2 regions of the Paenibacillus hexagrammi genome follow, and region 2 is predicted to be linked to the other one. Evidence: a T-box and tRNA genes for the amino acid it is inferred to sense, from the RefSeq annotation. Region 2 holds a T-box; the other holds one or more tRNA genes.
What was found. A T-box is a leader RNA that pairs with one kind of tRNA and senses whether it is charged. The one in region 2 lies ahead of pheS (phenylalanine--tRNA ligase subunit alpha), so its partner is inferred to be a tRNA-Phe.
Positions count from the first base shown of each region.

Region 1: it encodes a tRNA-Phe, which carries the amino acid that the T-box ahead of pheS (phenylalanine--tRNA ligase subunit alpha) is inferred to sense. The anticodon was not compared.

Region 1 covers NZ_CP090978.1:5,805,023-5,808,421, reverse strand. Annotated here, with positions in the region: rRNA gene L0M14_RS26605 (23S ribosomal RNA) at 1-945, shown strand, start outside; tRNA gene L0M14_RS26600 (tRNA-Ser) at 1,053-1,144, shown strand; tRNA gene L0M14_RS26595 (tRNA-Met) at 1,171-1,247, shown strand; tRNA gene L0M14_RS26590 (tRNA-Val) at 1,262-1,334, shown strand; tRNA gene L0M14_RS26585 (tRNA-Thr) at 1,389-1,464, shown strand; tRNA gene L0M14_RS26580 (tRNA-Asp) at 1,483-1,559, shown strand; tRNA gene L0M14_RS26575 (tRNA-Phe) at 1,592-1,664, shown strand; tRNA gene L0M14_RS26570 (tRNA-Tyr) at 1,717-1,801, shown strand; tRNA gene L0M14_RS26565 (tRNA-Lys) at 1,811-1,883, shown strand; gene L0M14_RS26560 (MTH1187 family thiamine-binding protein) at 2,111-2,410, opposite strand; gene L0M14_RS26555 (GMC family oxidoreductase) at 2,551-3,399, opposite strand, start outside.
Region 2 covers NZ_CP090978.1:983,879-987,277, reverse strand. Annotated here, with positions in the region: gene pheT (phenylalanine--tRNA ligase subunit beta) at 1-656, opposite strand, end outside; gene pheS (phenylalanine--tRNA ligase subunit alpha) at 685-1,719, opposite strand; T-box leader at 1,885-2,151, opposite strand; gene L0M14_RS04490 (MarR family winged helix-turn-helix transcriptional regulator) at 2,354-2,782, shown strand; gene L0M14_RS04485 (MDR family MFS transporter) at 2,807-3,399, shown strand, end outside.

The DNA.
Region 1 (3,399 bases), 1.7 Mb from region 2:
CAGGTAAATTCTGACCCGCACGAATGGCGTAACGACTTGGGCGCTGTCTCAACGAGAGATCCGGTGAAATTTTAATACCTGTGAAGATGCAGGTTACCCGCGACAAGACGGAAAGACCCCATGGAGCTTTACTGCAGCTTGATATTGGACTTTGGTACGATCTGTACAGGATAGGTGGGAGCCGTTGAAGCCTGAGCGCCAGCTTGGATGGAGGCGCCGTTGGGATACCACCCTGATCGTATCGGAGTTCTAACCTGGTACCGTAATCCGGTGCGGGGACAGTGTCAGGTGGGCAGTTTGACTGGGGCGGTCGCCTCCTAAAAAGTAACGGAGGCGTCTAAAGGTTCCCTCAGAATGGTTGGAAATCATTCGAAGAGTGCAAAGGCATAAGGGAGCTTGACTGCGAGACAAACAGGTCGAGCAGGGACGAAAGTCGGGCTTAGTGATCCGGTGGTACCGAATGGAAGGGCCATCGCTCAACGGATAAAAGCTACCCTGGGGATAACAGGCTTATCTCCCCCAAGAGTCCACATCGACGGGGAGGTTTGGCACCTCGATGTCGGCTCATCGCATCCTGGGGCTGAAGTAGGTCCCAAGGGTTGGGCTGTTCGCCCATTAAAGCGGTACGCGAGCTGGGTTCAGAACGTCGTGAGACAGTTCGGTCCCTATCTGTCGCGGGCGTAGGAAATTTGAGAGGAGCTGTCCTTAGTACGAGAGGACCGGGATGGACGTACCGCTGGTGTACCAGTTGTCTCGCCAGAGGCATAGCTGGGTAGCTATGTACGGAAGGGATAAGCGCTGAAAGCATCTAAGCGTGAAGCCCACCTCAAGATGAGATTTCCCAATTCGTAAGACCCCTTGTAGACGACGAGGTTGATAGGTTCGAGGTGGAAGTGCAGCAATGTATGGAGCTGACGAATACTAATCGGTCGAGGGCTTAACCTAAGAACTTTCCGAAGGAAAGCTAGCTTCGGAAGCATTAAGAAATACTCACACTTTACGTAAGTTTCGTATCTAGTTTTCAGGGCGCAAGTTCCTGGGATATACATCTTGGAGAGATACCCAAGTGGCTATAAGGGGACCCTCTGCTAAGGGGTTAGACTGCGTAAGCGGTGCGAGGGTTCGAATCCCTCTCTCTCCGCCAGTTTCAAACAGTATATCTTTATGTATGGCGGCGTAGCTCAGCTGGCTAGAGCGTACGGTTCATACCCGTAAGGTCGGGGGTTCGAGCCCCTCCGCCGCTACCATACAGAACCCATTTGGAGGCTTAGCTCAGCTGGGAGAGCATCTGCCTTACAAGCAGAGGGTCGGCGGTTCGATCCCGTCAGCCTCCATAGCTTTACTCGATGGAGTAAAGTGACGTAATATGGTTTTTAATTTTCATATATGCCGTTGTAGCTCAACTGGTAGAGCAACTGACTTGTAATCAGTAGGTTGGGGGTTCAAGTCCTCTCGACGGCACCATCCATAAATATATGACACGGAGCCGTGGTGTAGAGGCCTAACATGCCTGCCTGTCACGCAGGAGACCGCGGGTTCGAATCCCGTCGGCTCCGCCATTTATTTTTTGGAGAAGTTGCAGAATACATACGGCTCGGTAGCTCAGTCGGTAGAGCAGAGGACTGAAAATCCTCGTGTCGGCGGTTCGATTCCGTCCCGAGCCATTTGAGATGTATGCGTATTATGAAGCTAATATTACGCAAAGATCTCTTCTGTGGAGGCTTAGTGAAGTGGCTAAACACGGCAGACTGTAAATCTGCTCTCTTCGAGTTCGGTGGTTCGAATCCATCAGCCTCCACCATTAATATAAGAGCCATTAGCTCAGTTGGTAGAGCACCTGACTTTTAATCAGGGTGTCGTAGGTTCGAGTCCTACATGGCTCACTTTTGATAAAAGTGATAAAGACCTAGAGCGGTCTTTTTTTTATGTATTTTAATCATGTGAGGTTTCCAGAACACCAAAAAACCAAAACTCATGGACTATCCCAGAACAGTGATACTGGAGATGATGGTCTTGGTTTTGGTTTTATTTTTTTGCAGGGAAGAAGAGAACTGCGCCATGATTTGAGAGGGTGAACGATCGAATGACCCTATGTTTACCAACGTTATGGCTACAATTTGTCTTTCACGGATTGCAGCTTCTGCTCCATAGTTGCATGCTTATCGCGTCGATCATCAATTTTAATTGAAGTAGATACGCGTTGTGCACCGTGTAGAAAGGGGACCTCGTGGACAAGTCGAATGACTTCGAAAAGTCGCTCCAAAGGACCTTCCAGTATGGTTCCCATGGGGGTCATTTCGAACTGGATGTCGGTGTGTTTTTCAAGCTCCTTATGAAGATCTGCAACGTAGCTGCTTAAACTTGTAGTTCCAGTTCCAATGGGAATAATCGTGAACTCAGCGATGGCCATGCTTAGCCCTCCTTATCGTGTACATCAGGTGATTCTTCTCATTGTAATGGGTGTAAACCTGCTGTGCAAATGTATGAATCCGCAGAATGATGCTTAGGTAAAGAGTGAGGTGCTCAAGCACACGGTACATGGACTCACGATCAGATGTCCTGCAAGGTGGCCAGCTCCATGATATATTCAGCTGTTCTTGCTGCAAGCGCCATAACCGTATTCGTAGGATTGCCCCCACTAGAGGTTACGAAGATACTGGCATCGCAGATGAACAAGTTAGGTATGTCATGGCTCTGACCAAAGGAATTGACAACGGATGTATGTGAATTGCTGCCCATCCTGCATCCGCCCATGAGATGTGCGGTATCCGGTACTACATACTCGACCTGTCCGCCTGCGGCAGTGAGGATGGAGCTCATCGTGTCGACGGCATGTTCGATTAGCTTTCGATCATTGTCGCTATAGCTAAATGTAACCTTGGATCTAGGTATACCTAGCTCGTCTTTTTCGTCGGATAGACTTATGGAATTGTCCCAGCTCGGGAGAACCTCGCCAACCATCGTCAGGCGACCGTAATGATTGTAATTTTTCATAGCGTCACGCAGCGTCTCCCCCCAAAGCATACCGCTTACCGAATTGCTAATTCCATTCGCCATACTAACCGGTCTGGCACCATGAGCGTGGATCGTATAGCCGCGGGCGAAGCCTCTATTTTTATCGGTCTCATAGAGATCTTGCGTAGAAGCAAGGACCGGTGTCCCCTTATACAACCGTACTTCCTCTTCAAACTTCGCGTAGACATCATAGCTGCTGTGAGTCATAAAGCCACGACCTACCCAACCACTGCTGTTACTGAGCCCGTTGGGAAACTGGGCATTCGCAGAATGAAGCAGCAGACGGGGAGTTTCAACAACATATGCTGATACAATCACAACTTTGGCGCGCTGTCGGTACGATTGGCCACCGTGCATAAAGATAACACCGGATGCTTTACCCTC
Region 2 (3,399 bases):
ACGCTGATGCGATCAGCGGCCTTAACGGCTGCGCCTCCTGCAGCCTGCAGAGCAGTCTCCGCATCAGGCAGCTTGACGCTGCGGCCGAGAATCGCAGCGATCTCGTAGGCCGCTCCGATCATGCTGAGCGCATCAGAGCGGTTCGGTGTCAGATCCAGCTCCAGTACTTTATCGTTGATCGCAAGCACGTCCAGAATGGAGCGGCCTACTTCTGTATCTTCAGGAAGCACCAAAATGCCTTCCTGGATTTCTTTTGGCAGCAATTTATCGTTCAATCCCAGCTCCTTCGCGGAGCAGATCATGCCTTGTGATTCAACGCCGCGCAGCTTAGCGCGCTTGATTTTCAAACCATCCGGCAGCTCAGCGCCTACAAGCGCGACAGGCACCTTTTGCCCAGCCGCTACGTTCTTGGCTCCGCAAACGATCTGAAGATCTTCCCCTAGTCCCGCATCCAGCGTACATACGCTCAATTTATCGGCATCTGGATGCTTCTCGCGGGCTTTGACGTAGCCCACCACAACATTAGTAACTCCTTTGTTTCGGTCTTCCACGATATCGACTTCAATCCCGCTGCGGGTTAATTTTTCAGCTAATTCCTCGGCCGTAAAGCCCGTTACATCCACGTATTCGGACAGCCACTGATAGGATACTTTCATGGTTTCACTCCCTCAACTAATAATGATCTTACAGATGTACGAATTGCTTCAAGAAACGTAAATCGTTTGTATAAAAATGGCGGATATCTTCGATTCCATATTTCAGCATGGCGATACGCTCCACACCCATTCCAAATGCAAAGCCGGAATACTCTTTCGGATCATAGCCGCCCATTTCGAGCACACGAGGATGAACCATACCTGCTCCCAAAATTTCAAGCCATCCCGTTTGCTTACACGTTCTGCATCCTGCTCCTCCGCACATGGCGCAGCTTACGTCTACCTCTACGCTCGGCTCGGTGAACGGGAAGAAGCTTGGGCGCAATCGGATCCGGGTCTGCTTGCCGTACATTTCCTGTACGAACTGAAGCAAAGTTCCTTTCAAATCGCTCATACGGATATTGCGGTCGATCACGAGACCCTCTATTTGTGTAAACATATGAGAATGCGTCGCATCATCATCATCACGGCGGTATACTTTACCAGGGCAAATGATTTTAATCGGCACATCGCCTTTGCGCTTTTCCATGGTGCGAACTTGCACCGGTGAGGTCTGAGTACGCATCAAAATTTCTTCTGTGATATAAAAGGAATCCTGCATATCGCGAGCCGGATGGTCTTTAGGCAGGTTAAGCGCCTCAAAATTGTAATAATCCTGCTCTACCTCAGGTCCCTCGGCTACCGAGTAGCCCATTCCAATGAAGATATCCTCGATATCTTGAATGATTTTACTTAACGGATGAACTGCTCCTTGTTGAGAGGGCTTGCCCGGAAGCGTCACATCAATCATTTCCGCGCGCAGCCGATTATCTGTCTCCTGCTTCAGATACGCAGCTTGCTTCTCTTCAATTACACCTTCAATCGCAGCTCTCACATCGTTGGCAACCTGGCCAATGATTGGTCTTTCTTCTGCGCTAAGTGCGCCCATTCCGCGCAGAATCTCGGTTAACGGGCCCTTTTTACCTAAGTACTTAATTCGCAGATCATTTAATTCCTGCTGATTCTTTACTTGCTCGAGTTCTTGTAGCGCATCAAGCTTTAACGCTTCTAATCGCTCTTTCATGAAAACCCCTCCTGATAATAAGACTTATTAACCCGAACCTAGAACCTACCAAGGATAAACGTCTTCGTCGTCCTTAAGGGACGAGCGCGTTTGTCAAGGTTGATGCGAAGCAAAAAATAGTACTTATACTTTCTTATCAACGCAAAAAAGCTCTTCCATCCCAAAACAAGGGACGAAAGAGCCGCGGTACCACCCTAATTAGATTCGCCGAATGACAGATAGAGCGTCAGCGGCGATTCTCACTTCGTTCAGATAACGGACGACTGTGTCCGGTTCCTTCTACTTAAACTGTGCGGCAAACCGCAGCAGTTTGTTCAAAAGACAGCTCGGGAGCGAACTTCGGCAGCCTGATTCTTCGGAGCAGGCTCTCAATCTGCGGCCTGCCCTCCCTGTTAAGAAGCACTGCTTACTCTTCTCCGTCTTCGCATTTCCTCGTATATGTACCAGTAATTATATGCAAGATATGGCTGAGATGCAAGCATTCGAATCATAAGGGGGCTGATACTCCCATTGACAGAAAAGATGGTTTACAGTAAAATTTATTTAAGTTATTTAAATGTTATATAGTTTAAATATTAAATCATATAATTTCCTTCTTGTTTATGTAGTAAAGGAGGAGATATGGAGGAATGCTATGAATGAGGCAATGAGCTCTTATACCGAGCGTTTTCGGACTGCTTTTGATTCGACGTATCGAAAATTAAACCAAGCTGTTTTATCCAAGCTTGAATTTGATATTACGGGTCCTCAATATTTCATGCTTTTTATGATTATGAAGCAAGGCTCCGCAAAACAAACGCAGCTAGCTGAGTTAATGGGAGTCAAACCGAGTGCTATTACTGTCATGATTGATCGTCTTGTCCAAAGCGGCTATGTAGTTCGCAAGCATCATGAAACCGATCGAAGAGTCGTATTGGTTGAGCTAACGGAGGATGGAAGGCATGTTCTGCAAACAGCGGAGCAAACGCACAAAGAAGTAGCTGCACAAGGTTTATCCCAGCTTTCGCCGGAGGAACTGGATTTATTCATTCGTATGATGGAAAAGCTTGCAACTTATTATTAATTTTACTAAAAGGAGTGATAGATTATGGAACATTCTCAAGCTCAAGCTTCAACATCGGCTCCTAAAAATCGCGGACTCTTACTAACGGGACTCATCATTGCCATGTTATTCGGGGCGCTGGATGGTACCATTGTCGGTACCGCTATGCCACGAATCGTAGGTGAATTCGGCGGGCTTGGTCTAATGGCTTGGCTTACAACCGCCTATATGCTAACCTCTACCGTTGTCGTTCCTATTGCCGGTAAACTTGCCGACTTAATCGGCAGGCGGGTTGTCTATGTAACTGGCCTTCTGATTTTCATTGGCGCCTCTGCACTCTGCGGAATGGCGCAAAACATGACCGAGCTGATATGGTTCCGTGGGCTACAGGGAATCGGAGGCGGTATCATGATGCCAATGGCGATGATCATTATCGGGGATTTATTCACGGGTAAACAGCGTGCTAAATGGCAAGGTGTATTCGGTGCAATCTTCGGTTTGGCTACTGTCATCGGTCCCCAAGTCGGAGGATGGATCGTGGATTCCCTAAACTGGCGCTGGGTGTTCTATATTAATCTTCCTGTCGGGATTCTTGCAACCATCCTAATCGCACTCGCGCTTCCTAAACATAGAGCATC